DNA from 2 places in the Candidatus Paralachnospira sp. LCP21S3_A2 genome. Region 1 is predicted to be linked to the other one. Evidence: riboswitches for the same ligand, from Rfam matches in the RefSeq annotation. Region 1 holds a riboswitch; the other holds the start of a gene.

Evidence for each region. A riboswitch is a leader RNA that binds a small molecule or an ion and turns the genes downstream of it on or off. The one in region 1 is predicted to bind thiamine pyrophosphate.
Region 2: linked by a shared signal. The riboswitch ahead of thiW (energy coupling factor transporter S component ThiW) and the one ahead of thiS (sulfur carrier protein ThiS) in region 1 are both predicted to bind thiamine pyrophosphate.

The regions. Positions count from the first base shown of each region.
Region 1 is NZ_JBQKGG010000012.1:41,116-57,245, reverse strand. Features, by position in the region: gene ACTQ3K_RS09475 (IS200/IS605 family accessory protein TnpB-related protein) at 1-37, shown strand, start outside; gene spoVT (stage V sporulation protein T) at 587-1,135, shown strand; gene ACTQ3K_RS09465 (MazG family protein) at 1,175-1,585, shown strand; gene ACTQ3K_RS09460 (HU family DNA-binding protein) at 1,704-1,979, shown strand; gene ACTQ3K_RS09455 (RNA-binding S4 domain-containing protein) at 2,065-2,304, shown strand; gene yabP (sporulation protein YabP) at 2,440-2,730, shown strand; gene yabQ (spore cortex biosynthesis protein YabQ) at 2,743-3,210, shown strand; gene ACTQ3K_RS09440 (septum formation initiator family protein) at 3,179-3,493, shown strand; TPP riboswitch at 3,528-3,636, shown strand; gene thiS (sulfur carrier protein ThiS) at 3,918-4,112, shown strand; gene thiF (sulfur carrier protein ThiS adenylyltransferase ThiF) at 4,116-4,802, shown strand; gene ACTQ3K_RS09425 (thiazole synthase) at 4,832-5,596, shown strand; gene thiH (2-iminoacetate synthase ThiH) at 5,693-6,952, shown strand; gene ACTQ3K_RS09415 (thiamine phosphate synthase) at 6,933-7,523, shown strand; gene ACTQ3K_RS09410 (SpoIIE family protein phosphatase) at 7,678-9,354, shown strand; gene tilS (tRNA lysidine(34) synthetase TilS) at 9,505-11,001, shown strand; gene hpt (hypoxanthine phosphoribosyltransferase) at 11,020-11,550, shown strand; gene ftsH (ATP-dependent zinc metalloprotease FtsH) at 11,563-13,416, shown strand; gene ACTQ3K_RS09390 (glycoside hydrolase family 13 protein) at 13,738-15,807, shown strand; gene ACTQ3K_RS09385 (transcription repressor NadR) at 15,811-16,130, shown strand, end outside.
Region 2 is NZ_JBQKGG010000010.1:61,119-77,248, forward strand. Features, by position in the region: gene ACTQ3K_RS08540 (flavodoxin family protein) at 1-241, shown strand, start outside; tRNA gene ACTQ3K_RS08545 (tRNA-Ser) at 298-383, opposite strand; gene ACTQ3K_RS08550 (uracil-xanthine permease family protein) at 560-1,939, opposite strand; gene ACTQ3K_RS08555 (histidinol-phosphatase HisJ family protein) at 2,152-2,955, opposite strand; gene ACTQ3K_RS08560 (homocysteine S-methyltransferase family protein) at 3,220-4,077, shown strand; gene ACTQ3K_RS08565 (homocysteine S-methyltransferase family protein) at 4,129-4,986, shown strand; gene ACTQ3K_RS08570 (C-GCAxxG-C-C family protein) at 4,977-5,480, shown strand; gene thrS (threonine--tRNA ligase) at 5,809-7,740, shown strand; gene ACTQ3K_RS08580 (DUF1540 domain-containing protein) at 7,840-8,154, shown strand; gene ACTQ3K_RS08585 (sugar O-acetyltransferase) at 8,346-8,933, shown strand; gene ACTQ3K_RS08590 (transporter substrate-binding domain-containing protein) at 9,069-9,965, shown strand; gene ACTQ3K_RS08595 (amino acid ABC transporter permease) at 10,100-10,786, shown strand; gene ACTQ3K_RS08600 (amino acid ABC transporter ATP-binding protein) at 10,796-11,584, shown strand; gene infC (translation initiation factor IF-3) at 11,907-12,401, shown strand; gene rpmI (50S ribosomal protein L35) at 12,438-12,632, shown strand; gene rplT (50S ribosomal protein L20) at 12,665-13,021, shown strand; tRNA gene ACTQ3K_RS08620 (tRNA-Pro) at 13,181-13,254, shown strand; TPP riboswitch at 13,425-13,532, shown strand; gene thiW (energy coupling factor transporter S component ThiW) at 13,594-14,115, shown strand; gene thiM (hydroxyethylthiazole kinase) at 14,131-14,952, shown strand; gene thiE (thiamine phosphate synthase) at 14,939-15,580, shown strand; gene ACTQ3K_RS08640 (HAD family hydrolase) at 15,577-16,130, shown strand, end outside.

The sequences.
Region 1 (16,130 bases):
GCTCAGCCAGGAACTGGGAAGCCGTTATACAGCATAGATACAGGCAGATATGCAGCGGACTACCTGGGATGTGGAAACTGGCCGAAAACGGCCGGGATATGTGCGTAACCCGTACAGCTTCTAAGTCACAGGCGTATCCGCCGATATAGAGTCTTGCCGCTTAAAGCGGCTGAGAAGCACGTGACTTTAGTCATGTGAGGTTCACCTGTTCCCCATGCAGATCATTGGAATTTTCGGAAGTGAGAGCGCTCTGTATAATCAGTTTGCGGTAATGACCTTCCGGATTTATATGTGTACGATTATTTTCTGCTGTGTACAGAAAGCTACCAGCGTATTCCTTCAGGCAATCGGGCGTCCTGTATGGCACGGTCTTTCCGGGGAAAAATAAAAGAAGGCAGAGCGGCGGAACAGCTTGACAGTATGGCTTAAATGTCCATAATGAAAATGGAAATCGTTCCTGCTTTGCAGCGCAGATGCAGAACGGACTTGGAATGAGATTTTAAACACATAATTCTTCCTGTTTTTCACATACTACCCATACAACACAAATTATGGAAAGTATGTAAGAAGCAGGAGGAATTTTTTTATGAAGGCAACGGGGATTGTCCGCCGGATCGATGATCTGGGACGGGTCGTGATACCGAAGGAGATCCGGAGAACCCTGCGGCTCCGTGAGGGAACGCCGCTGGAAATTTACACAGACCATGAGGGTGAGATCATCTTGAAGAAGTATTCGCCCATGGCGGAGCTTGGAAGCTTTGCGAAGCAGTATGCGGAGGTGCTGGCGGCGGCGACGGGGCTGGCAGTCTGTGTGACGGACCGGGATATGGTACTGGCGGCAGCGGGCGGCATGAAGCGGGAGCTGCTCCAGAAGGAGATCAGCAAGGCGCTGGAGCAGATGATCCTGTCGCGGAAAAATATTCTGATAAACCGGGCAGGCGGGGCGATGATCCCTGTGACGGCAGAGGATAACGGTGAATACACCGGACAGGCAGCAGCTGTGATCCTCTGTGAGGGAGATGCCATCGGGGCGGTGGTGCTTCTGAACCGTGATCCGGCAGTGAAGATCGGTGCGGAGGAGCAGAAGCTGGCAGTGATCGCAGCCGGATTTCTTGGAAAACAGATGGAAAGTTAAGGAAAGCTGTGGTATGCTTGTGGGCAGGAGGATAAGACGATGGAATTAAAGGACAAGTATACCTTTTCGGAACTGAGGGAGATCATTGCAAAGCTCCGGTCGGAGCATGGCTGCCCCTGGGACCGGAAGCAGACCCATGAATCCCTGAAAAAATGTCTGACGGATGAATGCGATGAGGTGATTGCGGCGATCGACAATCAGGATACAGAAAATCTCTGCGAGGAGCTGGGAGATATTCTTCTCCAGGTCATGCTCCACAGCCGGATTGCAGAGGAAAACGGGGAGTTCACCGTGGAGGACGTGATCGGTGTGCTGTGCAGAAAAATGATCCGGCGCCACCCGCATGTGTTCGGCGATGAGGCATGTCAGACTCCGGAGGAAAGCCTCGAGCTCTGGAATGAGATCAAGCGCCAGGAAAAGGAAGCACGGAAAAACGGGATCCGTCTGTAAGCAAACCGGCGGAAAATCCCGGGAAACAGGGAATTTTCTTGACAAACAGGCGCAGGCAGTTTATAAATAATAGAGCAAGAACAAACGATGTATCATGACCTTAGGAGGAATAAACATTATGAACAAGACTGAGTTAATCGCAGCCGTTGCTGAGAAGGCTGAATTATCCAAAAAAGATGCGGAAAAGGCAGTAAAGGCTCTGACTGATACAGTAGCAGAAGCGTTAAAGGCAGGAGATAAGGTTCAGCTCGTAGGCTTCGGTACCTTTGAAGTTTCCGAGAGAGCAGCAAGAGAGGGAAGAAACCCCAGAAGCGGTGAGACCATGACCATTGCTGCTTCCAAAATGCCCAAGTTCAAGGCTGGAAAAGCACTGAAGGATCTGGTAAACGCATAAATCCTGAATGGATTGTGAGAGTTATGGGATTATGGAGCTGCCGCAGAGTCTGCGGCAGTTTTTCTTATGATACGGGAGAAAGAACATGAGACTGGATAAATTTTTAAAGGTGTCGCGGATCATCAAGCGGCGCACAGTGGCAAATGAGGCATGTGACGGCGGAAGAGTCCTGGTCAATGACAAACCGGCCAAGGCGTCCTTAAACGTAAAGGTCGGTGATGTGATCGAGGTACAGTTCGGAAACCGTTCCGTAAAGGCGGAGGTGCTGAAGGTACAGGAAAGCACAAAGAAAGAGGATGCCGGAGAAATGTTTCGTTATCTGTAAAACGGCGGAATCACAGGCTCAGGGGCGGGACAGCTGCCCGGCATTGTGCAGCGGACAGTCAGAACGTGCTCTTCGGTCATAGGCTTCGTGTTTTTCGCATAGAATGCTATGGAATATGCGGAAGGGAGCGGTAAGATGGAAGAGCAGAAACAGAAGTCCATGAAGCCTCACAAGGTAATGCTGGACCGGCGCGCTATGGCGATGATCAGCGGCGTGACGGAGGTGGTCTCCTTTGATGAAAAAGAGATCGTTCTGGAGACAAGCCAGGGAACACTGACCGTGAAGGGTGACGATCTGAAGGTGAACCGGCTGACGGTGGAGCAGGGCGAGGTGGATATCGGCGGCCGGGTGGACAGCTTCTCCTATGCCCAGATCCGGGAGCGGAGAGGGCAGGGAGAGTCGTTCTTCTCCCGCCTGTTCGGGTAAGTGGTGAGCAGCATGATCAGAGACGAGGGGAGCCTCCTGCTTCGGTCGGTGCTCTGGGGCATCGGTCTGGCGGCCCTGTATGACGTGCTTCGGATCCTGCGGGGTGTGATCCGTCACAGGCAGGGAGTACGCTCGCTTGAGGATCTGGTGTACTGGTGTTTTACGGCGTGTTCCCTGTTCTGGCTTTTATTTTCCGGCAATAACGGAACGGTACGGTGGTATATTCTGGCCGGTGCCGGAGCAGGTGCATGGCTGTATCATATCACGCTGAGTCCGCTTTTCGTCCGGTTTTTCAGATGGCTGCTGGGGCGGATTCTGAGAATCCTGATATTTCCGGTAAAAAAGGGGCTTCATCTCTTGAAAAACGCAGGGAAAACCCTTAAAATAAAGGCAGAGAGAAACAACATCATGGACCGGGGCAGAAAGGTCGGGAACGAAAGGACGCGTAATGGCAGGAAGAAACAGAAAAAGACGATATAAAAAGCAGAGCAAGGCTGTGCTCTTCGGAATCCTGTTTGTAACAGCGCTCCTTTGCGGAAGCCTCATCCTGACAACGAATAAGCTGAAAAAAACCGACAGCGGATATTCGGACCGGGCGGCGGCGCTTCAGAAGCAGATCGAAGAAGCCCAGAAGGAATCAGAATCTCTGGAGGAAGAAGAGATTTATATTCAGACAAAGAAGTATGTGGAGGATGTGGCAAGAAGCAGGCTGGGACTTGTAAAGCCCGGAGAGACCTATTTAAAGCCGAACAGTGAGGAATAGGGCTTGCAATCCTTCTGAAAATGCGTTAAAATAAAACACGAAAACGGGGAGCTCAGAGAGATGGGCTGAGAGTAGACTTAAAGAGTCTTGACCTGAAACCTGATTTGGATAATGCCAACGTAGGGAAATACAAGTCATTGATGGACTGTATGCGCTTTGGCATGCAGTCCTTTTTGTATGATGGAAATTCGAAATTCCGATCAATTTCCGGATATACAGGGTACCTTGTTTTCTGTGAACTGGGGGCACCACTTTTCACAACACAAAAAGGCGCCGGAGCATACTGATCTTGTGGTATATCCCGGCGGAATATGGAAGTATATGGAAACGTCTGCGGATATCCGCGGACGTTTTTTCAGTTTCACAGGACGCACCTTCCTGTGAAGCTAAAACAGCAGATAAAACAGCAGGAAGGAGAACACGTATGGCAGTGATTAACGGAGAGACCGTCCAGACGGCAGGAAAGACGCTGCTGGAATACCTGGAGGAAGCCGGGTATGAGAGCAGCCGGGTCGTGGTGGAGCGGAATCTGGAGATCGTGCCCCAGGATCAGCTGGGAGCGGTTATGATACAGGACGATGATGCAATCGAAGTCCTCCGGTTTGTGGGAGGAGGCTGAAGCATGGGAGTATTACAGGAGAACGGGACACAGCCACAGGCATCGATCCGCGAGACTATGCGGGCGAGGATTTCCAGAGAGGAGCTGGATCAGGCCTTTGATGCCAGATTTCCCAGGGATATGCAGGAGAAGCTGCGGGGCGCCCGTGTGGCGGTAGCCGGTCTTGGCGGACTCGGCTCCAACATTGCGGTCATGCTGGCCAGAAGCGGGATCGGAAAGCTTCTTCTGGTGGATTTTGATACAGTCGATGTGACAAATCTGAACCGACAGATGTACTTGATCCCCCAGCTTGGGAAGCCAAAGGCGGAGGCACTTCCGGAGATCCTGAACCAGATCAACCCGTATATTGAGTATGAGTCGGTCTGCGTCCGTGTGACACCGGAAAACGTGAAGGAGCTGTTCGGGACATATGCCATTGTCTGTGAAGCTTTTGATAAGCCGGATCAGAAGGCTATGCTGGTGCGGGAGCTTCTGTCCCAGTGTCCGGAAACCACAGTCGTATCGGGAAATGGCATGGCAGGCTGTGGTGATGTCAACGAGATCCGGACTGCACAGGTCATGAGGCGGCTGTATGTATGCGGCGACCGGAAAACGGATGTGGGAAACGGAACAGGGCTTATGGCACCGCGGGTGGCAGCATGTGCGGCCCATCAGGCTAATAAGGTGATCCAGCTTCTGATGGAAGCATAAAAGTACGATAAAGAAAAGGAGACGATATCATGGAAGATAAGTTTATGCTTGGAGGAAAAGAGTTTCACAGCCGGTTTATTTTAGGCTCCGGAAAATACAATATGAATCTGATCAAGGCTGCCGTGGAGCAGGGCGGGGCAGAGATCATCACCCTGGCACTGCGCCGTGCCAATACCCAGGAGAGTGAAAATATCCTGGATTATATTCCCAAGGGCGTTACACTGCTGCCCAACACCTCCGGCGCCCGCAATGCCGAGGAGGCAGTCCGGATCGCACGGCTCAGCCGCGCCATGGGCTGCGGGGATTTCGTGAAGGTGGAGATCATGCGCGATGCCAAGTATCTGTTCCCGGATAATCAGGAGACCGTGAAGGCAACGGAAATCCTGGCGAAGGAGGGCTTTGTGGTTCTGCCGTACATGAATCCCGATCTCAACGTGGCAAGAGATCTCCAGAGCGCCGGTGCGGCTGCGGTCATGCCGCTGGCAGCACCTATCGGAAGCAACAAGGGACTGGCAACTAAGGCGATGATCCAGATACTGATCGATGAGATCGATCTTCCCATCATTGTGGACGCCGGAATCGGCAAGCCGTCCCAGGCCTGCGAAGCCATGGAAATGGGTGCGGCCGCGATCATGGCAAACACGGCCATCGCCACAGCGGGAAATGTTCCCGAAATGGCTTCTGCCTTCAGACTTGCGATCGAGGCAGGACGGAAGGCTTATCTGACCGGAATGGGCCGGGTGCTGGCAAGAGGCGGAAGCGCATCGGATCCACTGACCGGATTTTTACATTAAGAGTAACGATCCGGAGCAAAACGGAACCGAACCGGGCGCGGAATCGTTCCCGTCAAATGAAAAAATCAAGGTACAGACAGAAACAGGAGAATGAACATGAACGAGGAGAATCAGGTTTATTTTATTGACAGTGATGAACTGCCGCCGGCAGCACTGGAGCGGAAGCACCGTCTGGAGCAGGATCCGACCTTCCGGACGGATCACATGAAGTACATGGATGGAATGCAGGTCATCAGGTCAGATATTAAGGATAAGGTGCTGGAGGCCATGAAGGCGTATGATTATGATGCGTACACAGCCCTTGATGTGGAGCGGGCGCTTTCGGCGGAGAGCTGTTCCATCGAGGATTTCAAGGCCCTTCTGTCACCGGCGGCGGCTCCGTATCTGGAGCAGATGGCAAGAAAGGCGGAGAAGATCACGAAGAATCATTTCGGTAATACGGTCTATATTTTCACGCCTCTTTATATTGCCAATTACTGTCAGAATTACTGCGTATACTGCGGCTTCAACTGCTATAATAAAATCCGCCGCAAGAAGCTCACCATGGAAGAGGTGGAGCATGAAATGCAGGTGATCGCAAAAACCGGCATGGAGGAGATCCTGATCCTGACCGGCGAGAGCCGTGCTTATTCCGATGTGAAATACATCGGCGAGGCGGTGAAGATCGCGCGCAAATATTTTCGGAACATCGGAATCGAGATTTATCCGGTCAATGTGGACGAATACCGGTATCTTCATGAATGCGGTGTGGATTATGTGACCGTATTCCAGGAGACCTACAATACGGAAAAGTATGAAACGCTTCATCTTATGGGGCATAAGCGGGTATGGCCGTATCGGTTTGATGCCCAGGAGCGGGCACTGATGGGCGGCATGCGCGGCGCCGGATTTTCTGCCCTTCTGGGACTGGATGATTTCCGGAAGGATGCGCTTGCGACAGCCCTTCATGTGTATTACCTGAACCGGAAATATCCCCATGCGGAGCTTTCCTTGAGTTGTCCGAGACTTCGTCCCATCGTCAACAACGACAAGATCAATCCACGCGATGTGGGTGAAAAGGAGCTGTGCCAGGTGCTTTGCGCTTACCGGATTTTCCTGCCCTTTGCCGGGATCACTGTTTCCAGCCGGGAGAGTGAAGCGTTCCGAAACGGCATTACGAAGATCTGTGCCACAAAGGTTTCGGCCGGTGTTTCCACCGGGATCGGGGATCATGAGGAGAAATACGAGGGTAAGGAGGACGCCGATGTGGGTGATGAGCAGTTCGAGATCAACGACGGCCGTTCCTTTGAGAAAATGTATCAGGATATGGAGCAGGGCGGGCTTCAGCCGGTTCTGAATGATTATATTTATGTGTAGTTATGAGCATACCATCGTTATCACAAACCGGGCGCTGGTAAAGGGAGATTTCCTTGAACAGATTGAACGGGTGCTCCGCCTGCAGCCCCATGGACTGATCCTGCGGGAAAAGGACCTTTCGGACGCGGCATATACGGCACTGGCGAAGAAGGTTCTGGCGCTTTGCCGGAAGGAGGAGGTGCTTTGCTTCCTTCATTCCAGAATACCGTCTGCAAAAGAGCTGAACTGCCGGAATCTTCATCTTTCCGTTCCGGCGCTGGATGCCATGATGCCTGAGGAGCGCAGGCAGCTTCGGGAGGAGTTTGACCGGATCAGCGTGTCCTGCCACAGCATGGAGGATATGCAGTTTGCCGTGGAATGCGGCGCATCTCAGATCGTGCTCGGAACCATTTTTGAGACGGACTGCAAAAAGGGCCTGAAAGGGAGCGGAACCGGCTTCGTCCGCGAAATCTGCCGGGTCTGCCCCGTGCCGGTCTACGCCATCGGCGGCATCACTCCGGAGCGGCTTCCTGAGGTCATGGAAGCAGGAGCCGCCGGCGGGTGCATGATGTCCGGATTTATGAAACTGTAGCAGAGCGCCGTGCGGGTGGAGGCGAGCTTGTATGTTTCTCGATCGGCGCCCCTGCAGTGCGAAAAAACGCGAAAATTTCTCCTGTCCCGCCGCCACCGTTCGACAGCCTTTCCGTTTTCAACCGGCTATAATAGTCTCTCAGGGAGGTATGGGAATGAAGAGAGAGACATGGCTCCGGGCGGGGATGGCCATTGCGCTCGGACTGTTTTTGACGGCAGTGCTGGAAAAGGGCGGGACGGCGGCGGCTCTTGTGCGGACAGGCTTTTATTTCAGCATTTTATATACCGGGTATCGGTTTGGGGCAGGTGTCGGTGCGGTGGCCGGGACCTGCTGCGGGATCATGGAAACCATCTGGCTGGGTGATATTTCTTTTATGGGAGTGTTCTGCCTCACCGGCGTTCTTTCGGGATTGTTTCGAAGCCTTGGAAAGGGAGCCAGTACGCTGGGGTATCTGGCGGGGGCGGCAGCCGTCGGAATGCTGTATCTGCCGGAGGCTGTTGGACGGGAAGGCATCTGCCTTTTGACGGCGGCAGCCGTGTTTCTTATGACACCGGGAAGTCTCTGCCACCGGGAACCGGTCCGGAAGGAACCGGTCCAGCCTATTTTCTTTGATTTTCCGGGAAAGGAGCGGATGGCGGCAGGACGGGTGCGGGCCGTGTCGGAGGCGATGGAACGGCTGGCAAAAACGCTGTGCCAGTGTAGCAGTGCCGGGATCACGGCGGCGGAAGATGAGTGCGTGGTGGAAGAGGGAATTCCGGTTCTGCCGGGACAGAAGAAGGAAAACGAAAAAGAACGGGAACGGACAGAAACAGTCTGGCGCGGGCGGTATGAGGAATGCCGGGAGGCTGTGGCAGAGGGATTTCTGGAGGTGGAACGGATTTTGGGCCAGCTCTCCGGAGAGCTGGATTCGGTAAAGGATCTGTCGCCGGAATTTCGTGACCGGATCCGACGGGAGCTGCGCATGAGGCGGGTGCGGGCGGAACGGATCCTGATCCTGGAGCAGGAAAACGGCAGGAGGGAAGCATACCTTACGGTACGTGCCATGGGAAACCGCTGCATGACGGTGCGGGAGCTGGCGGAGATGGTAAGCAGGATCACCGGAGAGCCGTTTCTGCCGTCGCTGGAGAGCCGGCGGATCATTGCCAGGGAAACCTGTACGATCCATCTGATCAAGGCACCGGCCTATATGATGCTCCATGGGATCGCCCGGGCATCCAGAGAGGGCGCCGCTGTTTCCGGGGATAATTTTACCTTCTGCAAGCTTCCCGACAGCCAGCTTCTGTTCGGTGTGGCGGACGGCATGGGCTCCGGCAGAGCGGCCTTTCGGGACAGTGAGGTGGTTATGGAGCTGGCGGAGCGTCTCATGTCCGGCGGCTTCGGCCTGGAACAGGCGCTGCGTCTCATGAATGCAGTCCTGCTTTTAAAGGAGCGGGAACAGCGTCCCATTACCGTAGATCTGGCAGTGGCGGATCTTTACACGGGAGTCTGCGAGTTTGTGAAGGCTGGCGGCGTGACGACCTTCATTAAAAAGGGACGCCATATCGACACGATCCGGGCGGCAGCCCTGCCGGCTGGAGTATTGAAGGAGGCGGCTCCGGAAAGCGTGGAAATTTCCCTTTCCGACGGCGATAAGATCATTATGGTTACTGACGGTGTACTGGACGCCCTGCGGGGCGAAGACAAGGAAGAGACCATGAGGGAGATCCTGGCATGCACATCCGGGGAAAATCTTCAGGATACGGCAGATGAGATCCTGCGCCTGGCGAAGGAATCCGACGGACTGTGCCGGGATGATATGACTGTGCTGGCAGTGGGGATCTGGAGGGCGTGAAGGCCGGTATCAAATGATCGTGGCAGCTTGCATTAAAAAGCTGCGTATGCTATGATAGCAGAAGAAGGATAAGCATCGTTCATGCAGAACAGGAAAGGCCCCGGAGATTGCGGATCCGGGGCTTTTATATACACAGAAAGGAACACAGCCATGCTTTCAAAGGTACGGAGGTTTATTGCGCAGGAGCAGCTTTTACAGGCGGGGGAAACGGTGGTTGTCGGAGTTTCCGGCGGGGCGGATTCCATCTGTCTGCTTACGCTGCTCACGGAGCTGTCCGGAGAGCTGGAGATCCGTCTGGAGGCGGTCCATGTGAATCACGGGATCCGCGGAGCGGAGGCAGACCGGGATGAGGCCTTTGTACGGAAGTACTGTGAGTCCTTAAAGATTCCCTTCCATGGATTTTCCTGTGATGTGCCGATGATCGCAAAAGAACAGCATCTGACCGAAGAGGAGGCCGGGCGCATGGTGCGGCGGGAAAGCTTTCAGAAGGTCATGGAGGAGACCGGAAGCCGGATCACGGCCGTTGCTCATAACCTGAATGATAATGCGGAGACCGTGCTGTTCCATCTGCTGCGCGGGAGCGGACTGAAGGGACTTTCCGGCATGGAGGCAAAAACCGGATTCGGGCCGGGGAGGATGCTGATCCGTCCGCTGCTTTCCAGCAGCAGGGAGGAGATCGAGGAGTGGCTGGCGGCACGGCAGATCCCGTTTTGCCGGGACAGCACCAACGAGTCGGTGGAATACAGCAGGAACCGGATAAGAAAGCGGATCATGCCGGAGGCGGAGATCATCAACCGGGAGGCCGCGGTGCACATCGTCCGTGCAGCCGCGCTGTTAGGAGAAATCGGGCAGGAGGAGCAGCAGCAGGCAAGGGCCTGGCTGGAGCAGCACGGCGCAGTGCATGCTGCAGAGCAGATGTCTCTTCCTGTAAAGGAACTGGAAAGGCTGAGCCATGTCCGGGCAGGACTGGTGATCCGGGCGGCGGTTTCCCGGCTGACAGGGAGCTTAAAGGATCTGACCATGCGCCATACGGACAGCGTACTGGGGCTTCTGGAAAAACAGACCGGACGGCAGGTCATGCTTCCCGGCGGACTTACCGCGAGAAGGGAATATGAACAGATCGTAATTGGAAGGACTGTATCGGGAAAACGGAAAACAGAGGCTGCGAACGGTGTGAACTATGCGGAAACAGGCGGCAGAGAGACAGAGCATCAGGAAAACAAAGGGGCAGATGATCAGGCAGATCCGGAAAAATCGGAATGGTTTCTTCCTGAGCCGGACGGTGCTCCCGTGACAGTCTGTGCGGAGGGCTGGCGGCTGACCTGCCGGGTATCCATGCGGCAGCCGGGACAAAAAATTCCGGAAAACAGGTATACGAAATGGTTTGATTATGATAAAATTAAAAATAGACTTTCGTTTCGGAAGCGGCGGCCGGGGGACTGGTTCCAGGCGTTTTCCGATGGAAGAAAACAGACCGTGAAGGCGTATATGGTCAATGAAAAGATCCCGGCGGTCCTGCGGGATCAGATCCCGCTTCTGGCGGAGGAGGATCATGTGCTGTGGATCACCGGAGGACGGATCAGTGAGGCGTATAAGATCACGGAAACAACTGTCCGGGTTCTGGAAGCGGCAGTGACAAAAGAATAAGAAAAAGGAGATTCAGTTATGGATGACAAGATCAAGGTTTTGATTCCTGAGGAGGAGGTAGACGCAAAGATCAAAGAGATCGGTGCGATGATCAGTAAGGATTATGAAGGCAAGGAGGTACATCTGATTTGTGTGCTCAAGGGTGGCGTGTTCTTTACCTGCGAGCTGGCAAAGCGGATCAGTGTTCCCGTTTCCCTGGATTTTATGTCCGTGTCCAGCTACGGCTCGGGAACACAGTCCAGTGGTGTTGTGAAGATCATCAAAGACCTTGATGAGCCCCTGGCAGGAAAGCATGTGCTGATCGTAGAGGATATCATCGATTCCGGAAGAACGCTGAGCTATCTTGTTGAGATTTTAAAGCAGCGCGGACCGGCGGACATCAAGATCTGTACACTTCTTGACAAGCCCTCCAGACGTGTGAAGAAGGAAGTTGTTGTGGATTATACATGCTTCTCGATCCCTGATGAGTTTGTTGTGGGCTTTGGCCTTGATTATGATCAGAAATACCGGAATCTGCCCTATATCGGAGCAGTGGTGACGGCAGAATAAGGAGGCCCGGAGTTGCAGAAACAGAAAAACAGTGGAATTGGCTTTTATTTTGTCATGCTGGCGGTGGTGTTAGCCGTGTTTATCTGGCTGTACCGGGGCGGTTTCCAGCCGGAGACAGGATCCTGGCAGGATCTGGAGACGACTGTGGAGAGCGGACAGATCGTTTCGGCGGTGATCACCCCCAATAAGGAAGTTCCCACCGGTGCGGTGAAGCTGAGCTTTAATAACGGAACAACCCCCCAGACCTGGTATGTGGATGACATCAGCGAGGTGAAAGCACTTTTGGTGGATAACGGGATCCCCGTTACCATGAAGAGTGTTCCGGATGACGATACGTTCTTTACCATTGTCATTCCGATCCTGGTAGGTATGTTCATTATCGCAATGCTGATCCTTTCCATGGTGAACCGGGCGATGTCCGGCGGAGGCGAAAACTCCTCCAGCCGGAAAATGATGAATTTCGGAAGAAGCCGTGCGCGGGTGACGCGGGACGGCAATGGTGTGGACTTTGATAAGGTCGCCGGTCTGCAGGAAGAAAAAGAGGATCTGGCGGAGATCGTTGACTTCCTGAAAAATCCGGGAAAATACATGAAGGTGGGTGCGCGGATCCCCAAGGGAGTGCTCCTGGTGGGCCCTCCCGGAACCGGAAAAACGCTGCTTGCCAAGGCGGTTGCCGGAGAAGCGGGCGTTCCGTTCTTCAGTATCTCCGGTTCGGATTTTGTGGAAATGTTTGTGGGCGTTGGCGCGTCCCGTGTCCGGGATCTGTTTGAGGATGCCAAGAGAAATGCCCCCTGTATTGTATTCATCGACGAGATCGATGCTGTCGCAAGACGGAGAGGAACCGGTATGGGCGGCGGTCATGATGAGAGAGAGCAGACCCTGAACCAGCTCCTGGTGGAGATGGACGGCTTCGGAGCCAATGAGGGGATTATCGTCATGGCGGCGACAAACCGTGTGGATATTCTGGATCCTGCGATCCTGCGTCCCGGCCGGTTTGACCGGAAGGTGTCAGTGGGACGGCCCGATGTGAAGGGCAGGGAAGAAATCCTTCAGGTCCATGCAAAGGAAAAGCCCCTGGGCGAGGATGTAGATCTGAAGAAGGTGGCGCAGACCACGGCAGGCTTTACCGGAGCCGATCTGGAAAACCTGATGAACGAGGCAGCGATCCTGGCGGCAAAGGAAGGCCGCGGGTATCTGTGCCAGAAGGATATTGACCGGTCCTTTGTAAAGGTCGGAATCGGTGCGGAGAAGCACAGCAAGGTGATCACGGAGAAAGACAAGCGGATCACCGCTTACCATGAGAGCGGCCATGCGATCCTGTTCCATCTGCTTCCCGATGTGGGGCCTGTCCATACAGTATCGATTATCCCTACCGGTGTCGGTGCGGCAGGTTATACCATGCCTCTGCCGGAGAAGGATGAGATGTTCAATACCAGAGGACGGATGTATCAGGAGATCATTGTAAGCCTTGGCGGACGAATCGCCGAGGAGCTGATCTTTGATGATATTACCACCGGCGCTTCCCAGGATATCAAGCAGGCAACGGAAATCGCCCGTGACATGGTGACCAAGTATGGTATGTCTGAGCGGATCGGAATGATCTGCTACGGCGGTGATGATGATGCCGTGTTCATCGGCCGGGATCTGGCGCACACCAGGAGCTACGGTGAGGGCGTTGCGACCACCATCGATGAAGAGGTAAAGCGGATCATTGATCATTGCTACGACCGGGCAAGAGCACTTCTGAAGGAGCATGAGGATGTGCTTCATAAGAGTGCGGCGCTTCTCATGGAGAAAGAGAAGATCGGCCGGGCTGAATTCGAGGCATTATTTGTGGACTCGGACAAAAATACGGTGGAAAACTAAGAAATCCGGAGGGGATTTTGTGGAAAACCACCCGTAATTGGCAATTTTTTATGATGGTTTAAACAGAATCGGAAAAAGAGCCGTTAGATTTACTAAAAAAAAACGTGAAAAGCGGAAAAGTTTGTTCACACTTTAAAATTGCAGGATGCTATAATAAAAACCGTAAAAACCCCCCCCAATACATTTTTATATAGTTTTGCTACACCCCATAAGAAAGAAATACCTTCTCCTAAAACGGACAGCGAAAGCTGTCCGTTTTGCTGTCTTTACACCGCTTTCATTTTGGTATAAAATGGGGTAGGTAAAGAAAGCAGGAATAGTATGTGTGAGAAAATAAGAAAAAGTGCCCTGTTCAGTGACGAGACTGCCGACTACCGCAGTCCGGTTGAACCGGAAAAAGGCGAAACGGTGACGATCCGTTTTCGTACCGCAGCCGGAGAAGGCTGCCGGGTGTATCTGGTGCTGAGGGGCGAAGAGGAAGAATACGAACTGGAGCTTCACAGGGGAGAGATCTTTGATGTTTATGAGACCGCGCTTTCCCTTTCGGAGGAGCCTGTTTTTTACTGCTTCCGTCTGGAAAAGGGGACGGAGCTTTTGTGGTACAGCAGGATCGGAGCATCGGAGACCGCGGACTGGGACTGTGCCTTCCGGATCACGCCGGGATTTCATACGCCGGACTGGGCGAAGGGTGCCATTATGTACCAGATCTTCACGGACCGGTTCTGTAACGGAGATCTGGAAAACGATGTGAGAGACGGAGAATATCTGTATGTCAACGGCCAGCCGGTCAGTCATGTAGATGACTGGAGTCAGTATCCGTCGGCACTGGATGTTAATAACTTCTACGGCGGCGATCTGGCCGGAGTACTCAGTAAGCTGGACTATCTGAAGCATCTGGGGGTGGAGGTCCTTTATTTTAATCCGCTGTTTGTGTCTCCCTCCAACCATAAATATGACAGTCAGGATTATGATTACATCGATCCTCATTTCGGAACCATTGTCCGCGATGAGGTCTGTCCCGTCGGCGTCGGCCAGAGCAACCGGGCGGCCCGCGGCTATATTGCCCGTGTGACGGATAAAGAGAACCTGGAAGCCTCCAATGAGCTGTTCTGCCGCGTGGTGGAGGAGGCTCATAAACGGGGAATGCGGGTGATCCTGGACGGTGTGTTCAATCATTGTGGATCCTTTCATAAGTGGCTGGACCGGGAGCAGATCTACGAGGGACAGGAGGGCTATGAAAAGGGGGCTTATGTGGCAGAGGACAGCCCGTATCATAAGTTCTTTAAGTTCCATGGAGGCCAGTGGCCTTATAACAGCCATTATGACGGCTGGTGGGGCTTTGATACTCTTCCGAAGCTGAATTATGAGGAGTCGGAGGAGCTTTATGAATATATTATGAGGATCGGACGCAAGTGGGTGTCACCGCCGTTCAATGCCGACGGCTGGCGTCTGGATGTGGCGGCAGATCTCGGACGCAGTGAAGCCTTCAATCATCAGTTCTGGCGGGATTTCCGGAAGAATGTAAAAGAGGCGAAGCCGGATGCGCTGATCCTGGCGGAGCATTACGGTGATCCCGGAGCCTGGCTGCAGGGAGATCAGTGGGATACGGTCATGAACTATGATGCGTTCATGGAGCCGCTGACCTGGTTCCTGACGGGTATGGAAAAGCACAGTGATGAACGGAAGGATTCCCTTTATGGGGATGGAAACCGATTCTTTTCTACTATGCTGCGGGAGATGAGCCGCTTCCAGACGCCGTCCCTTCAGGTTGCCATGAACGAGCTGTCGAATCATGATCATTCCCGCTTTTTAACGCGGACCAACCGCACGGTGGGACGGACGGGAAGTCTGGGAGCCAGGGCGGCGGAAGAGGGCATAAAAAAATCAGTGCTGCGCATAGCGGTGCTGGTTCAGATGACCTGGCCCGGGGCACCAACGATCTATTATGGCGATGAGGCAGGTGTCTGCGGGTGGACGGATCCGGATTGTCGGAGAACGTATCCGTGGGGACATGAGGATCTGGAGCTGATCGAGTTCCATAAATATATGACCAGAATCCATAAACGGAACCAGGCACTGCGGATCGGCTCACTGAAGCCGCTGCTGGCCGATGACGGGATCATCGCATACGGCCGGTTCCAGGGTGATAACCGGCTTGTCACAGCTGTAAATATAAGCGAGGAGGAACGCGAGGCAGATCTTCCGGTCTGGGAGATCGGCGTTTCGATGAACGGAACCATGCGGCGCATCATGCAGACTGCAGACGACAGCTATAACAGCGGGCAGCTTCCTGTTTCAGTGGAGGAGGGGCTGCTTCATATAGTACTGCCTCCGGAAAGCTCTGTTTTATTTGTGGAAGAGGTTTCTCTGGATAAGGATGAGGAGGATTGAACGATGGACGGAAAAGAAAGGCGTCAGAAGCTCATAACGCTCATGGAAGAGAGTGACGGACCGATTTCCGGCGAGAAGCTGGCAGGGCTCCTTGGCGTGAGCCGTCAGGTGATCGTACAGGACATTGCGCTTCTCCGTGCCGCAGACATGGAGATCCTGGCAACAAACCGGGGATACCTCTGCAAAACGGCGAAAAAAGTAAGCCGTGTGTTTTATGTCAAGCATAAACCGGAGGAGATCGAGGCGGAAATCAACAGCGTTGTGGATTTCGGCGGTACGGTCGTTGATGTGTTTGTGGAGCATGAGCCTTACGGGGAGCTGCG
Region 2 (16,130 bases), on a different contig from region 1:
CTTCGATCAGATCAACAAGTACATGACTATTTCCAACATGCCTGTCGTTTCATCCACCTACTGGAACAGTGTTCATGGTCATAATGGTGAAGAGGCAAAACAGGATCTGGAGGGTATGGAAACCATGGAAACGCTGGCCAGGAATATGGCATGGATCCTCCGCTGCATCGAGCTTGGAAAGAAGAATGGCATCGAGCATCCCGTACTGGATGCTCCCACAAGGACTAACTTTGTGCGGTAAAAATCAGTTATAGAAAAAGAAAAAGCCTGTACAACATGTGTACAGGCTTTTTCGCGCGGAGACGGTGGGATTTGAACCCACGTGCCCCGGAGGGCAACTCGATTTCGAGTCGAGCTCGTTATGACCACTTCGATACGTCTCCAAGTCATACTCTACTATTTTACCTGTAAGTAGTCGGAATGTCAAGCACGAGAAAATTTTTTTCGCAGATCGGCCAGGTCCTGAATGTTGTTCTGGAATTGAAACGCCCCGTCCTGCAGGACTCATAAAGAGCCGCAGGCGGGGCGTTTCAACTGTTTTGGTCCGAGCAGAGTTCGATTACTCGGCGTCTTCTCCGGTCTTCTCACCGGACAGGATCAGGTTGATGATGATGCCCAGGATCAGGGAAGAAGCTACGGCGGTAATGGAGATCTTTCCGAAGTTCAGGGTAAGTCCGCCGATTCCGGAAATGAGGATTGCGGAAACGACGAAGAGATTCCGGTTTGCGTTCAGATCTACGGTCTGTACCATCTTTAAGCCGCTGACTGCGATGAAGCCGTACAGTGCCATGCAGACACCACCCATGACGCAGGAGGGGATGGAGTTTACAAAGGCCACGAACGGGGACAGGAAGGAAATCAGGATCGCGCCGATGGCAGTTGCGACCAGAGTTGCTACGGAAGCATTTCTGGTAATGGCTACACAGGCAACGGATTCTCCGTAGGTGGTGTTGGGGCAACCGCCGAAAAATGCACCGGCCATGGAACCGATTCCGTCACCGAGAAGAGTTCTGGAAAGACCGGGATCCTTCAGAAGGTCTTTTTCGATGATGGAGGAAATATTCTTATGATCGGCAATATGCTCGGCAAATACAACAAGGGCAACGGGAACGTAAGCTGCGGCAACGGTGCCGATGTAAGCACCATTCACTTCCTTAAAGCCGCCCAGGGCATGTAAGAAGGTGAAGCTGGGAACGGCGAAGAAGGTGGAAACGTTCACGCCGTCTGCCACAAGTCCGCTGATGGGAGCAAAGTTGGTGATCTTTAAAGCATCGATTCCTGCTGCATAACCGATCCCGGTGAGAATACCGGCCACGGCATAGCCGCATAAAATACCGATGATGAAGGGAATCAGCTTTGCCATCTTCTTTCCGTAGGTGGAGCAGATGGTGGTTATGATCAGGGTGATGATACCGCAGAGAACGGCAAGGTTGGTTGCGCCGCCTTCCACGTTGACGGTCTGAAGATCACTGATGGCGTTGGCTGCCAGGGAAAGACCGATAATGGAAACGGTCGGTCCGATTACCACAGGGGGCATTAACCGGTTGATCCATTCAACGCCGACAAATTTTACGATGATAGCGATGATCACATAAACGAGCCCGGCGAGCACAGCACCGATGAGCAGTCCGGCATATCCTAAGGAAACGCTGGCAGCACCGGCGAATGCGGCGCTCATAGAGCCGATAAAGGCGAAGGCAGAGCCTAAGAATACCGGGCTTTTCCGCTTGGTAAATAAGATATAAACGATGGTTCCGATTCCGGCACCGAATAAAGCAGCGGCGGTACTCATGGCATCCTCGCCGGTGAGTCCGGCATTTCCGTTGACGATAACGGGAACGACCAGGGTTGCAGCCATAATCGCAAGGAGCTGCTGGATCGCAAAGATCACGAGCTGTCCGAACTTAGGCTTGTCGTCTACATTGTAGATCATTTTCATAGCTCTTCCTCCGTAAGTGGCACCGGTATGAGACGGTGCAGATTTATATATTGTTGTGTTGTGTTTCGGAGAATTCCTCCGGAATGTCCGATGACACAAAAAATGCAGACACAGAGAACGCATAAAATGTGTTTCGCTGCGTCCGCAGACCACCGCTGATTATATACCAAAACTACTGTGTTTGTAAAGCACCGTCGCTTGTTTTTCGATTATTACAGGGGAAGAAATTCCGGCCTTCGGTTTCGATAGATGGTATAATAGCGGAAGCCGAGGCTTTTTAACAGTTCTCCGGTCTTCCGAAATTCGTATCCGAGGTGTTCGGTCTGGTGGGCATCGGAGCCGAGGGTAAGAAGCTCGCCGCCCAGTTCCCGGTAACGCCGCAGGACGTCTTCGGTGGGGTGTGGATGGCCAAGGCCTGCCTTGAACCCGGCAGTGTTGCACTCTATGGCTTTTTCCTTGGAGATCAGTGTTTTCAGAATCTCATCCAGTATATCGGCGTAAGCATGATAAGAGTAATCCCGGTTCCTGCTGGGACCGTAGCGCACCACATAATCCAGGTGTCCGGCGCTGTCGAAGCAGTCGTACATCTGAACATTTTTCAGTTCATCTTCAAAATAGGCCCGGTAGGCTTCCGATTCGGTCCTTCCTTCGTAAAAATCGGGATAGTATGGATCTTTTCCGCTGCAGACATGGGTGGAGCCGATGATAAAGTCAAAGGGCCAGGCGGCGGCGTAAGAGGGAAGATCCACAGAAAGAGGTTTTGGCTGGAGTCCCAGCTCCACACCGATTCGCAGGTCGATCTGAGCACTGTAATAGTCCTTTAAAGCGGACAGTTTCTCGAAGTAGGATGCGGTATCGAATAAAAATTCACTTTCACAGGGCGGATAATCAAAATCCTGGTGGTCGGTGATACAGAGAGTCTTCATGCCGAGGCGGATAGCCTGTTCGATCTGGGCGGCAGGCGGTGTCTCGGAATCACCGGAAAAGGCGGTATGAAGGTGGGAATCGGCGTACATGGCGCGCTCCTTTCAGAAAGGTTAACATGAGGCTTCATAAATATGAAATCCCGGAATGTGACCGTTGTTTCATTTGAAGACCGGGTGTTTTCTGAAAAATAGAATAAGGCAAAATGCAGGGAATGTCAATGAACCCTTGCGGCTTTGGCAGGAACTGATTATAATGATAAAGATACCGGGGCTGTGCGAGTATGAAGTACGGAGCAATCCGGGATCAAATCATAACATTGTGGAACATAGATGCCCGTGAAAAGGAGACGGATTATGACAAGAGAAGAATTTCGGACATTGACAGAGAAGGGCGTATTATTGCTGGACGGAGCGACCGGCTCCAATCTGATGAAAGCGGGAATGCCCAAGGGCGTCTGCACGGAGCAGTGGGTCTGCGGACACCGTGATGTGATGATCCGCCTGCAGAGAGCTTATAAGGATGCAGGTTCACAGTGTGTGCTGGCACCGACTTTTTCTGCAAACCGGATCAATTTAAAAGGTCATGGCCTGGATGGCCAGGTGCGGGAGTTAAATGAGGCACTGGTCGGGATCACAAAGGCAGCAGTAGGAGAAGGCGTTTATGTGGGCGGCGACATGACGACCACAGGAAAAGTAGATGAGGATTACGGAACGCTTCTGGATGCTTACCGGGAACAGATCGAGATCCTGGATAAAGCCGGAGTGGACTTTATCATGGCGGAAACTATGCTTGGACTCGACGAGACCATGGCGGCTCTGGAGGCATGCCGACAGGCTTCGGATCTGCCGATCTTCTGCTCCATGACGATTGAATCCGATGGAAGCCTGTTCTTTGGCGGAAATGTGTTTGAGGCGGCAGCGGCACTGGCAGAGATGGGCGCGGACGCAGTGGGAATCAACTGCTCCACCGGTCCGGACCGTCTGGAATCGGTTATCAAAAATCTGAAGCAGACGGTGGATATCCCCATCATTGCAAAGCCTAACGCCGGAATGCCCACCATTACAGCAACAGGAGAGGCCGTTTATTCCATGGAACCGGATGAGTTTGCCGGTTATATGAAGAATCTGGTGGCGGCAGGAGCCGGGATTATCGGCGGCTGCTGCGGAACCACACCGGAATATATTCGGAAGGTAGCGGAGGTATGTCTGTAAAACGAAGCAGGCAAAACGTGAGGAAAAGAACAGACGGAGAACAGGAGTATCATGACAAGAGAAGAATTTAAAAAGAGAACATCCGAGGGGATTTTACTGGGAGACGGAGCCACAGGCTCTAATATGATGAAGGCCGGAATGCCGAAAGGAGTCTGCACCGAAAAATGGATCTGTGACCACCCGCAGGTGATCATTGATCTGAAGCAGGCCTATATGGACGCCGGTTCCCAGGTGATCAGCGTGCCGACCTTTACGGCAAACCGGATCAATTTAACCCGCCACGGATTACAGGATCAAACGCGGGAGATCAACAGTACGTTAATGCAGATCGGAAGAGAAACCGTGCGGGAAGGGATTTATTTAAATGCCAGTGTAACTACCACAAGCCGGATTGATGAGGATTACGGACGTCTGCTGGATGCTTATGAAGAGCAGATCTCCATCATTGCCGAGGGCGGCGCTGATTACGTGACTGCAGCGACTATGCTGGGGCTGGAGGAGACCATGGCGGCGGTGGAGGCCTGCCGTTCCGTCTGCGATCTTCCAATCTGCTGTTCCCTGACCATTGAATCAGACGGAAGTCTGTTTTATGGCGGAAATATTTTTGATGCTGTGGAGACACTGGCGGAAATGGGAGCTGACGCGGTGGGAATCAACTGTTCTACCGGTCCGGATAAGTTAGAATCCGTAGTGCGGAATATGAAGGAACGGGTAGATATTCCCGTTATTGCCATTCCCAACGCCGGAATGCCTACGATCAGCGACAAAGGGGAAGCCATCTATCCCATGGGGCCGGACGAGTATGCGAAGTATATGAAGGTTCTGGTGGAAGCAGGAGCGAGGATCATCGGTGGCTGCTGCGGAACCACACCGGAATATATTCGGAAGGTAGCAGAGACATGTCTGTAAAAATGGGAAAAAACGGTGAGATGAATCGAAATCGGGCAGTTCGTGCAGAGGAGAACTTCCGAAAGGGCTTTAACTGCTGCCAGTCGGTATTCCTTGCTTTTGCCGATCATTACGGCATCGATGAAGAAACGGCGTTAAAGCTTTCCTGCTCCTTTGGAGGCGGCCTGGGGCGGCTGCGCCAGGTATGCGGTGCAGTGTCCGGCATGGCGCTGGTCTGCGGACTGGAGTGCGGAAATACCGACCCGGAAAACCAGAAGGCCAAGACGGAAAACTACAGCCGGATGCGGAAGCTGGCATCGGCCTTTGAGGAGGCACAGGGAAGCATCGTCTGCGCGGAGCTTCTTGGCATGGGAACAGGACGGAAAAAAGAAGAAGCGGCGCCCTCTCTTCGGACAGAAAGCTATTATAAGAAGCGGCCCTGCCCGGAGCTGGTACGGTTTGCGGCAGAGCTTCTGGAAAGGGAATTTTTTGCTCCGGAAGAATCGCTTCTTTAGCCTTGACAAATGAACATGCTGTGCTTATAATAGGTGAAGATTCAATTCAGAACAGAAAAAACGAAGATGAGAAGAGTAGGATACGGAACCGTTCAGAGAGAGGGAATATGGTGTGAACCCTTACGAAACCGTATGTGAAGACCAGCTCGGAGCGGCTCTAATCAAGCCCGGCAGGCGCCGTTACCGCCGAATAAGTGGATTCCCGGAATCAAACAGGGTGGAACCGCGGATTAACTGATAATTCGTCCCTCATTATGCAGATACTGTGTAATGGGGGATTTTTGTTTCCCATAACAGCGGTTATGGGAGATGCGGAAAGGAGAACATTATGAAGATCACACTGAAGGATGGTTCGGTAAAAGAATACAGCGAACCGAAAGCGATTATCGACATTGCAGCAGATTTAAGCGAAGGACTGGCGAGAGTGGCCTGTGCAGGCCAGGTAGACGGAGAGACCGTAGATCTTCGTACCGTCGTGGACAAGGACTGTGCCGTAAATATTCTGACCTTTGACGATGAGGACGGAAAGGCAGCGTTTCGTCACACCACGTCACATATCATGGCTCAGGCCATCAAGCGTCTGTACCCGCAGGTAAAGCTGGCTATCGGTCCTTCCATTGCAGACGGTTTTTATTATGATATTGACAGTGAGACACCTTTTACTGCCGAGGATCTGACCAAGATCGAGGCAGAGATGAAGAAAATCGTGAAGGAAGCGCTTCCTTTAAAGCGGTTCACACTGCCCAGAGATAAGGCACTGGCGTTCATGAAAGAAAAAGAGGAGCCCTATAAGGTGGAACTGATCGAGGATCTTCCTGAAGATGCAGAGATCAGCTTTTATGAGCAGGGTGAGTTCACCGATCTGTGTGCCGGTCCTCATCTGATGACAACAAAGCCGGTAAAGGCCTTCAAGCTGACCAGTCTGGCAGGCGCTTACTGGAGAGGCAGCGAAAAGAATAAGATGCTTACCAGAATCTATGGTACCGCCTTCACAAAGAAAGCCGATCTGGAGGAATACCTCCAGCGGATCGAGGAGGCAAAGAAGCGTGACCACAGAAAGCTTGGAAAAGAGCTTGGCCTGTTTATGATGAGCGACGAAGGCCCCGGCTTCCCCTTCTTCCTGCCCAACGGTATGGTATTAAAGAATACGCTTCTGGATTACTGGAGAGAGATCCACAGAAAGAACGGCTACGTGGAGATTTCCACTCCCATTATTCTGAACCGTCATCTGTGGGAAACCTCCGGCCACTGGGATCATTATAAGGAAAACATGTATACCACTGTGATCGATGATCAGGACTATGCCATCAAGCCCATGAACTGTCCCGGCGGCATTCTGGTTTACAAGTCCGAGCCCCGTTCCTACCGTGATCTGCCCCTTCGCATGGGCGAACTCGGTCTGGTTCACAGACATGAGAAGTCCGGCCAGCTCCACGGACTGATGCGTGTGCGCTGCTTCACTCAGGACGATGCGCATATCTTCATGATGCCCGAACAGATCCGTTCCGAGATCAAGGGTGTTGCAAAGCTCATCGATGAGGTTTACAGCCTGTTCGGATTTAAGTATCATGTGGAGCTGTCCACACGGCCTGAAAACAGCATGGGAAGCGATGAGGACTGGGAAGTAGCAACGGAAGGCCTGCGCGGCGCGCTGGATGACCTTGGCCTGGATTATGTGGTAAACGAGGGCGACGGTGCGTTCTATGGTCCCAAGATCGATTTCCATCTGGAGGATTCCATCGGAAGAACCTGGCAGTGCGGTACCATCCAGCTTGATTTCCAGCTGCCTCAGAGATTTGAGTGCGAATATATTGGTGCAGACGGTGCACCGCATCGTCCCATCATGATCCACCGTGTTGCATTCGGCTCCATCGAGCGTTTCATCGGTATCCTGATCGAGCATTTTGCCGGTGCCTTCCCGACCTGGCTGGCGCCTGTTCAGGTACGTGTTCTGCCCATCTCCGACAAGTATCTGGATTACGCACAGAAGGTTGCTGCGGCACTGACCGACGCAGGAGTCCGGGTGGACGTAGATACCAAGTCCGAGAAGATCGGCTACAAGATCCGTGAAGCACAGTTAAAGAAGCTGCCCTACATGCTGGTTGTCGGCGAAAAAGAGGCTGCCGAGGGCAAGGTTTCGGTAAGAAGCCGCTGGAACGGTGATGAGGGACAGAAGTCTCTGGAGCAGTTTATTGCTGATGTGACCGAGGAGATCAAAAACAAAGAGAACAAGACTGCGGACAAAAAGGAAGAAAACTAAACGCAGGCAGGACAGGAACGGTTTTGAACTGAAAAAAGAGGTATAAAAGTTTCAGATCAGCACAGACTATTTCCGAAAACGAAAAAAGGAGGAATTGTCATGACTGATCTGACCTGCAGCGCAGAACACTGCGCCTATAATTCAGACCGATACTGCTGTAAGGGAGATATCCAGGTGGATGGTGCCAACGCCTGCCACTGCAGCGATACCTGCTGCGCCAGCTTTAAAGAAAGCGGCTGCGGCTGTGCATCGAACCATGTGGGAACTCCCAGCCGCAGTATCGGCGTTTCCTGTGACGCTGTAAGTTGCGTTTACAACGAGAACCATGAATGTTCGGCAAAGGAAATCGCCATTGCCGGCCATCAGGCGAAGCATGCGTCACAGACCGAATGTACCAGCTACCAGAAGCGGTAGAAGGAAAAACGGACGAAACGGGGAGCCGAAAGGGCTCCTCGTTTTTCGGTGGAGAACCTGCGGAATACGGATGTGGATCACGTATTTCGATACTTTAAAACGCGATAAGGGTCTGATAAAATAAAAAGAGGATTGCAGAGCCAGTCTGCAGAAATCCGTATTGGAAAGAAAATAAAAAGGAATGAAGCCGGATGACCGAGAAAGAAAAAATGCAGAGACAAATGCTTTATGACGCAAATAACGACAGGGAGCTGCTGAAGGAAAGAGCCGGGGCAAAGGAGCTTTGTTATGAGTTCAATCAGCTTCGCCCGTCCGATGAAAACGGACAGCAGGAGCTTATGAAGCGGCTGCTGGGACAAACAAAGAACAGATTCTGTATTGTGGCACCGTTCTGGTGCGATTACGGCTATAACATTGAAATCGGGGAGGATTTCTTTGCCAATCACAACACGGTGATTCTTGACGGGGCGAAGGTGACCTTTGGTGATCATGTGTTCATCGCACCGGACTGCGGGTTCTATACCGCCGGCCACCCCATTGATTTTGAACGCCGGAATCAGGGGCTGGAGTATGCATATCCCATTACGGTGGGAGACAATGTATGGATCGGCGCCGGAGTTCAGGTGATGCCCGGCGTAACCATCGGAAGTAACGTGGTGATCGGAGCCGGCAGCGTTGTCGTCAAGGATATTCCGGACAATTCAGTAGCAGTCGGAAATCCCTGCCGAGTTATCCGGTCCATTACAGAAGAGGATAAAAAGACCTGCTGGGACAGATGAGGATCGGAAAAAACATCGGAAGAAAAAAATAAATTCCCACTTGACTTTATCGTGGTAAACTGATAATATACTACCATGATATTGCTTCGAATGACATTCAGAAGCATGACAGTTCAGAAAGTGCGAGGAGACGTTATGATGAAAAAAGTAATGGCATGTCTGCTGGCGGCGGCAATGGTTCTTTCTATGGCGGCCTGCGGCGGAACAAAGAGCAGTGAGACGACAGCTGCAGCAAAGGAAACAAAAGCAGAAACAAGTGCAGAAGAGACGAAGAAAGAGGAGACCGAGGCTGCCGGGACAAGCAAAGCTTCTTCCGACGATGGAAGCGATGTGGATTATGTAAAGGAAAAAGGCAAGCTGGTGGTCGGTATTACCGAGTTTGAGCCCATGGATTATCAGAATGAGAGCGGCGAGTGGATCGGCTTTGATGCAGATATGGCAAAGGCCTTTGCCGAGAGCCTTGGCGTAGATGCCGAGTTTGTTGTGATCGACTGGGACAACAAGATCCTGGAGCTGGACGGAAAGACCATTGACTGCGTATGGAATGGTATGACCCTGACGGATGAAGTAAAGAGCTCCATGGAGTGCTCCAATGCTTACTTAAACAATGCACAGATCGTGATCGTGCCCGGAGACAAGGCAGATCAGTACCAGACTGAGGACAGCATTAAAAAGCTTTCCTTTGCAGTAGAGGCCGGAAGCGCCGGTGAAGCACAGGCAAAGGAGCTTGGTCTTACTTATACCTCGGTTGCTTCCCAGGCAGATGCTCTTATGGAGGTGGCAGCAGGAACCTCCGATGCGGCAATCATCGACTCTCTGATGGCAGCAGCCATGGTCGGTGAGGGAACCGGTTACGAGAACCTGACCTACACCGTCGGCCTCAGCACCGAGGAGTACGGCGTTGGATTCCGGAAGGGTTCCGATCTTGCAGAAGCACTGAACCAGTTCCTCAAGGACAGCTATGCAGATGGCTCCATGAAGGAATGTGCCGATGCGTATAAGGTACAGGCTGCCCTGATCGAGCAGAAGTAAGAAATCCAAAGAAAAGAATACAGGCGTTCGGCAGAGAGCGGTTTTTCCGCTCTCTGTTGGTCATAGCGGGATGCGGAACAGCCGTATCCCGCCTTGGCGTCCTTTCGGACAGACGCCGGAAAACAGGAGAACGTATGAAACTATTTCTGGAACAACTTCCCGTTGTTGTAAATGCACTGAACGTCGGCTTTTTACAGACCTTAAAATTATTTTTTGTAACCCTGATCGGGGCACTGCCCCTGGGACTTCTGATATCCTTCGGTTCCATGTCCCGCTTCAAGCCTTTAAGCTGTCTGATCAAACTGATTGTCTGGATTATCCGCGGAACGCCGCTTATGATCCAGCTCTTAATTATCTACTACTTCCCGGGCCTGGTGGCGAAGAGTAATATCTGGGGAGGCGGAGAGACCGGGCGTTTTGTGGCTGCGTCCGTCGGATTTATCTTTAACTATGCCTGTTATTTTTCCGAAATCTACCGCGGCGGGATCCAGGGTGTTCCGGCCGGACAGGAGGAGGCTGGTCTTGTGCTGGGCATGACGAAGCGCCAGATCTTTTTTAAGGTCACGCTGCTTCAGATGATCAAGCGGATCGTTCCGCCGATGTCCAACGAGATCATCACGCTGGTAAAGGATACCTCCCTGGCGCGGATCATTGCCCTCCAGGAGATCATCTGGGCAGGACAGGCATTCATGAAGGGATCCCACGGGATCTCCGGAGCCATCTGGCCGCTGTTCTTTACGGCTCTGTATTATCTGATCTGGAACGGGCTTCTGACCGTTCTGTTTGCAAAGCTGGAAAAGAAACTGGATTATTTTCGATAGGAGGCAGTCATGGCGATTTTAGAGGTAACACATATCAGCAAGGCATTTGAGGACACGGAGGTCTTAAAGGATATCAGCTTTTCCATGGAAAAGGGACAGGCATTGTCCATCATCGGTTCTTCCGGAAGCGGGAAAACTACGCTGCTTCGGTGTCTGAACTTCCTGGAACGGCCCGACGGCGGCATCATTCGGGTAAACGGGGAAACACTTTTTGATGCGGCGGATCCCATGACCACAAAGGAGTCTCAGATCCGGCGCAAGCGTCTCCACTTCGGTCTGGTGTTCCAGTCTTTTAATCTGTTCCCCCAGTACACAGCTCTTGGAAATGTGATGCTGGCGAAGGAACTTCTGGCGAAGGAACGGCCGGATTATAAGGAAAAGAAGAAAGAGATCCACGATGAGATCGAGGCACAGGCAGAGGAACTGTTAAAGCAGATGGGACTTGGCGACCGGATGAAAAATCACCCGCACCAGCTTTCCGGCGGCCAGTGTCAGCGTGTGGCCATTGCGAGAGCCCTTGCTTTGGAGCCGGACATTCTCTGCTTCGATGAACCCACTTCGGCACTGGACCCGGAGCTGACGGGAGAAGTGCTCCGTGTCATGAAGGAGCTGGCGGAGAAGCATATGACCATGATCATCGTGACCCATGAGATGGCATTTGCCAGAGATGTGTCCGATCAGGTAATCTTCATGGATGACGGAAGGATCCTGGAGCACGGCACGCCGGCCGATGTGTTCGAAAATCCGAAGGAAGAGCGTACCAGGCAGTTCCTGGCCCGGTATCATGAAGAAGCATAGCGGTTTAAGGATCCGGCAGGCTTTTACAGGAGAAAAAACAGTTGACAGAACCGGTACAGCGTGGTATTATATAAAAGCTGTGTAGAACAAAGAAGAGTATCCGCTCTCACCTTGGCGTCCATGAGCGACCGGGTTCCTATATTGTTTTTCTTTGATGTGTTTATAAAGAGAAAAGAAATGGGATTTTAAGTGGATAGTTCTTCTATCCACTTTTTGTATTTATTCAAAGCAGTTCGAAGAAAGAATGCAAAATGAAATCGAACCGGTTCTGAATAAATGACTTTTATCTAAATGATGGGGGTGTCTGGTTATTAGCGAGTTAATGTTGAATGAACAGATCAGAGACAAAGAAGTACGTCTCATTGGCGAAAACGGCGAGCAGCTTGGAATTATGTCTTCCAAGGAAGCACAGAAGCTTGCGAGAGAAGCGGAACTGGATCTGGTAAAGATCGCTCCGATGGCAAAGCCGCCGGTATGCAAGATCATCGACTACGGCAAGTACCGTTACGAACAGGCCAGAAAAGAAAAAGAGGCCAAAAAGAAACAGAAGGTCATCGAGATCAAGGAAGTCCGTCTGTCTCCGAATATTGAGGAAAACGACCTGAATACGAAAGTTTCCGCTGCCAGAAAGTTCATTCAGAAGGGCAATAAGGTAAAGATTACCTTACGGTTCCGCGGCCGCGAAATGAGTCATATGAATAACTCCAGACATATCCTGGAAGAATTTGCAGAGAAGCTTTCCGACATTGCAGTGGTTGATAAGCCCTCCAAGGTAGAGGGGAGAAGCCTTGTAATGTTCTTATCGGAGAAGCGATAGAAAATTGGCTGAGCCAAAGTTTAAGGAGGAAGAATCATGCCTAAAGTAAAAACCAGCAGAGCAGCAGCAAAGCGTTTTAAAAAGACCGGAAACGGAAAGTTAAAGAGAATGAAGGCCTATAAGAGCCATATCTTGACCAAGAAGTCTCAGAAGAGAAAGAGAAATCTTAGAAAAGCAACCGTTGCTGTTCCCGCAAACGCAAAGGTTATGAAGAAGATTTTACCTTACTAATGCAGTCATAAATAGAAGGAGGAAGACTTAAAATGGCAAGAATTAAAGGCGGATTAGGCGCTAAGAAGAAGCACAACAGAGTTCTGAAGCTGGCAAAGGGCTACAGAGGAGCTCGTTCCAAACAGTATAGAGTAGCAAAGCAGTCTGTAATGAGAGCACTTACCAGCTCTTATGCAGGAAGAAAGCAGAGAAAGAGACAGTTCAGACAGCTCTGGATTGCCCGTATCAACGCAGCAGCAAGAATGAACGGACTTTCCTACAGCCGTTTCATGTATGGCTTAAAGGAAGCAGGCGTTGAGATGAACCGCAAGATCCTTGCAGACATGGCCGTTAATGATGCGGCAGGTTTTGCAAAGCTGGCTGAGGTTGCCAAGAGCAAACTGGCTTAAAACCGGATTATTATTCTGATTGTGCAAACTATTTGAATTGTTGAAATAGAACGAAAAATTTTATTCAAAAAAATTCAAAAAGTGCTTGCATTATTGAGAAACGTGTGCTATTATATATGAGGATTTGGTTCTGAGATACTAATGAACCAAATCCATAATCGGAATGTGGCTCAGCTTGGTAGAGCGTTCGGTTAGGGACCGAGAGGTCGCAGGTTCGAATCCTGTCATTCCGACTTTAGAGAGCAGATAACGAAGGTTATCTGCTCTTTTGTATTAGAGGAGGCCGGTATTTGAAGGCATGGAAGATGATTCTCCCGGAGCAATGTTTTCCGACTCCGGTGTTCCGAATATATTCTGCACTTCTGCTTGCAATAACCAGCCGGCAGGTGTATACTGATAAGGAAAATAAATACAGGGGAGCTCGTAGAAGCGGGCTGAGAGGAAGTGATCAACTTCGACCCTTATACCTGATGCGGATAATGCCGCCGGAGGAAGTCGTTTTATAGCGCTTACATTCGGAGATACCGCATGGTATCTCCTTTTATAATATGACGAAAGGAAGTTGTATAAGTATGAATCAGACAAAATGCAGTGTGAAGAAGCTGGCGCTGGCAGGATTATTCTGCGCGGCAGCTGTGGTAGGGAGCCTGTTCTCCTTCCCGGTGTTTGGGAGCAAATGTTCTCCCGTGCAGCATATGGTCAATATTCTCTGTGCGGTGCTTCTTGGGCCTGGTTATGGTGTGGGTGCGGCCTTTGCGGCGTCTCTGATCCGCAATCTTCTGGGACTTGGAAGCCTCATGGCATTTCCGGGCAGCATGTTCGGGGCGCTGGCCTGCGGCCTGATGTACTGGAAAACTAAAAATCTTCCGGGAACGCTTCTGGCGGAGGTGGCAGGAACTTCAATCCTGGGCGGTCTGTGTGCGTATCCGGTCGCAGTCCTTCTTATGGGAAAGAGTGCAGCTGGGCTGGCATTTTATGTCTATGTGTTTCCGTTCTTTGTATCCACTGCCGGTGGAGCCGTAATTTCCGGTGTGCTGATCTACAGCCTGAAAAAATGCGGAGCCTTACATAAGATGCAGGAAGTCATCGGATAGGGGGAAAAACACCATATGCTTGGAGAATGTCTGCGGAACGTGAGAGAACGGTGTCCGCTGATCCATAATATCACCAATTATGTGACTGTCAACGACTGTGCCAACATTCTGCTGGCCTGCGGCGGATCCCCGATCATGGCAGATGATCCGGAGGAGGCAGAGGAGATCACATCCATTTGTGGGGGTCTGACTATTAACATCGGAACACTGAATCATCGGACAATTCCGTCGATGCTTCTGGCAGGAAAAAAGGCCAATGAGCTGGCCCATCCGGTTGTGCTGGATCCGGTGGGAGCAGGAGCATCCAGACTTCGGACCGGTACGGCGCTGAAGCTGCTGGAGAACATTAAGATGACAGTGATCCGGGGAAATATTTCCGAGATCAAGACGCTGGCGCTGGGGAGCGGAACCACCAAGGGGGTGGATGCAGATGTTGCCGATCAGGTGACGGAAGAAAATCTGGATGCGGCTGTATCCTTTGTGAAAGCGTTTGCGAAAAAGACAGGAGCAGTTGTCGCTGTGACAGGAGCGATCGATCTGGTGGGCGATGATACAAGAGTCTATTGTATCCGAAACGGAAATGCCAGAATGTCGTCCATCACCGGGACCGGCTGCCAGCTTTCATCCATGACAGCGGCGTTTGTGACGGCCAATCCGGATCGGACACTGGAAGCAGCTGCGGCGGCAGTTTGCACCATGGGGATTGCCGGAGAAATTGCCTATGACCGGTTGTCTGCCATGGACGGAAATGCGTCCTATCGGACCTATATCATCGATGCGGTAGATCGAATGACGCCGGAGAAGCTGGAGAAAGGAGCAAGGTATGAAGTGCGATAAACAATATATGCGGCTGTATGCGGTGACAGACCGTGCCTGGGTGGGAAAACAGACCCTGTATGAGCAGGTGGAGGCGGCACTGAAGGGTGGAGTGACCTGCGTGCAGCTTCGGGAAAAGGAACTGAGCGAAGAGGACTTTCTGGCGGAGGCGAAGGAAATCAAGGCACTCTGTTCCAGGTATCATGTTCCCTTTTTCATCAACGATAATGTGGACGTTGCCATAAAATGCCAGGCAGACGGTGTCCATGTGGGGCAGGAGGATATGAAAGCATCCGATGTACGGGCAAAAGTGGGGGATCAGATGATAATTGGTGTTTCCGCCCATTCCGTGGAGGAAGCTGTGGAGGCTGTGAAAAACGGAGCGGACTGTCTCGGTGTGGGAGCGATGTTTACAACCTCGACCAAGGCGGATGCAAGCGTGCTGCCAAAGGAAACGCTGCGAGCCATCTGTGAAGCCGTGGATGTGCCGGTGGTGGCCATCGGCGGCATCGGCGAGAGCAATATCCTGGAGCTTGCGGGAACCGGAGCAGATGGTGTGGCTCTTGTAAGTGCCATCTTTGGCGCAGCGGACATTGAGGCACAGTGCCGGAAGCTGCGCGCTCTCTCGGAAGAGATGGTGAGCCGATGAGGCTTCGCGGGGCAATCTTTGATTTTGATGGGACACTGTTTGATACCATGTCGGTCTGGGACACGGCGGGAGAGGATTATCTGCGTCTGATCGGTATGACACCGGGGGAAACCATCAACGAAGAGCTGAAAACCATGAGCCTGCAGCAGGCGGCGGAAGCTATCAAGGAGCAGTATCGGATTCCCAAAAGTACGGAGACGATCATCGATGAGGTCAATGAGATGGTGGGAGATTTTTATCTGTACAGGGCCGAGCCGAAGCCGGGAATTGAAGAATTTCTGGAACAATTGGATAAAGATGGAGTTTCCATGTGCATTACCACGGCGGCGGAACGGCGGCTGGTGGAGGGAGCACTGAAACGCTGCAGCCTGGATCGCTTTTTCGGAGAAATTTTCACCTGCGGGGAAGTAGGGCACGGGAAGGATGAGCCTATGATCTACGAGCAGGCGCTTTCGTTCCTGGGGACGGAAAAAACGGAGACCGTTGTATTTGAGGATGCATATCATGCGGCGCGGACGGCGAAAGACGCCGGATTTTCGGTGGCAGCCGT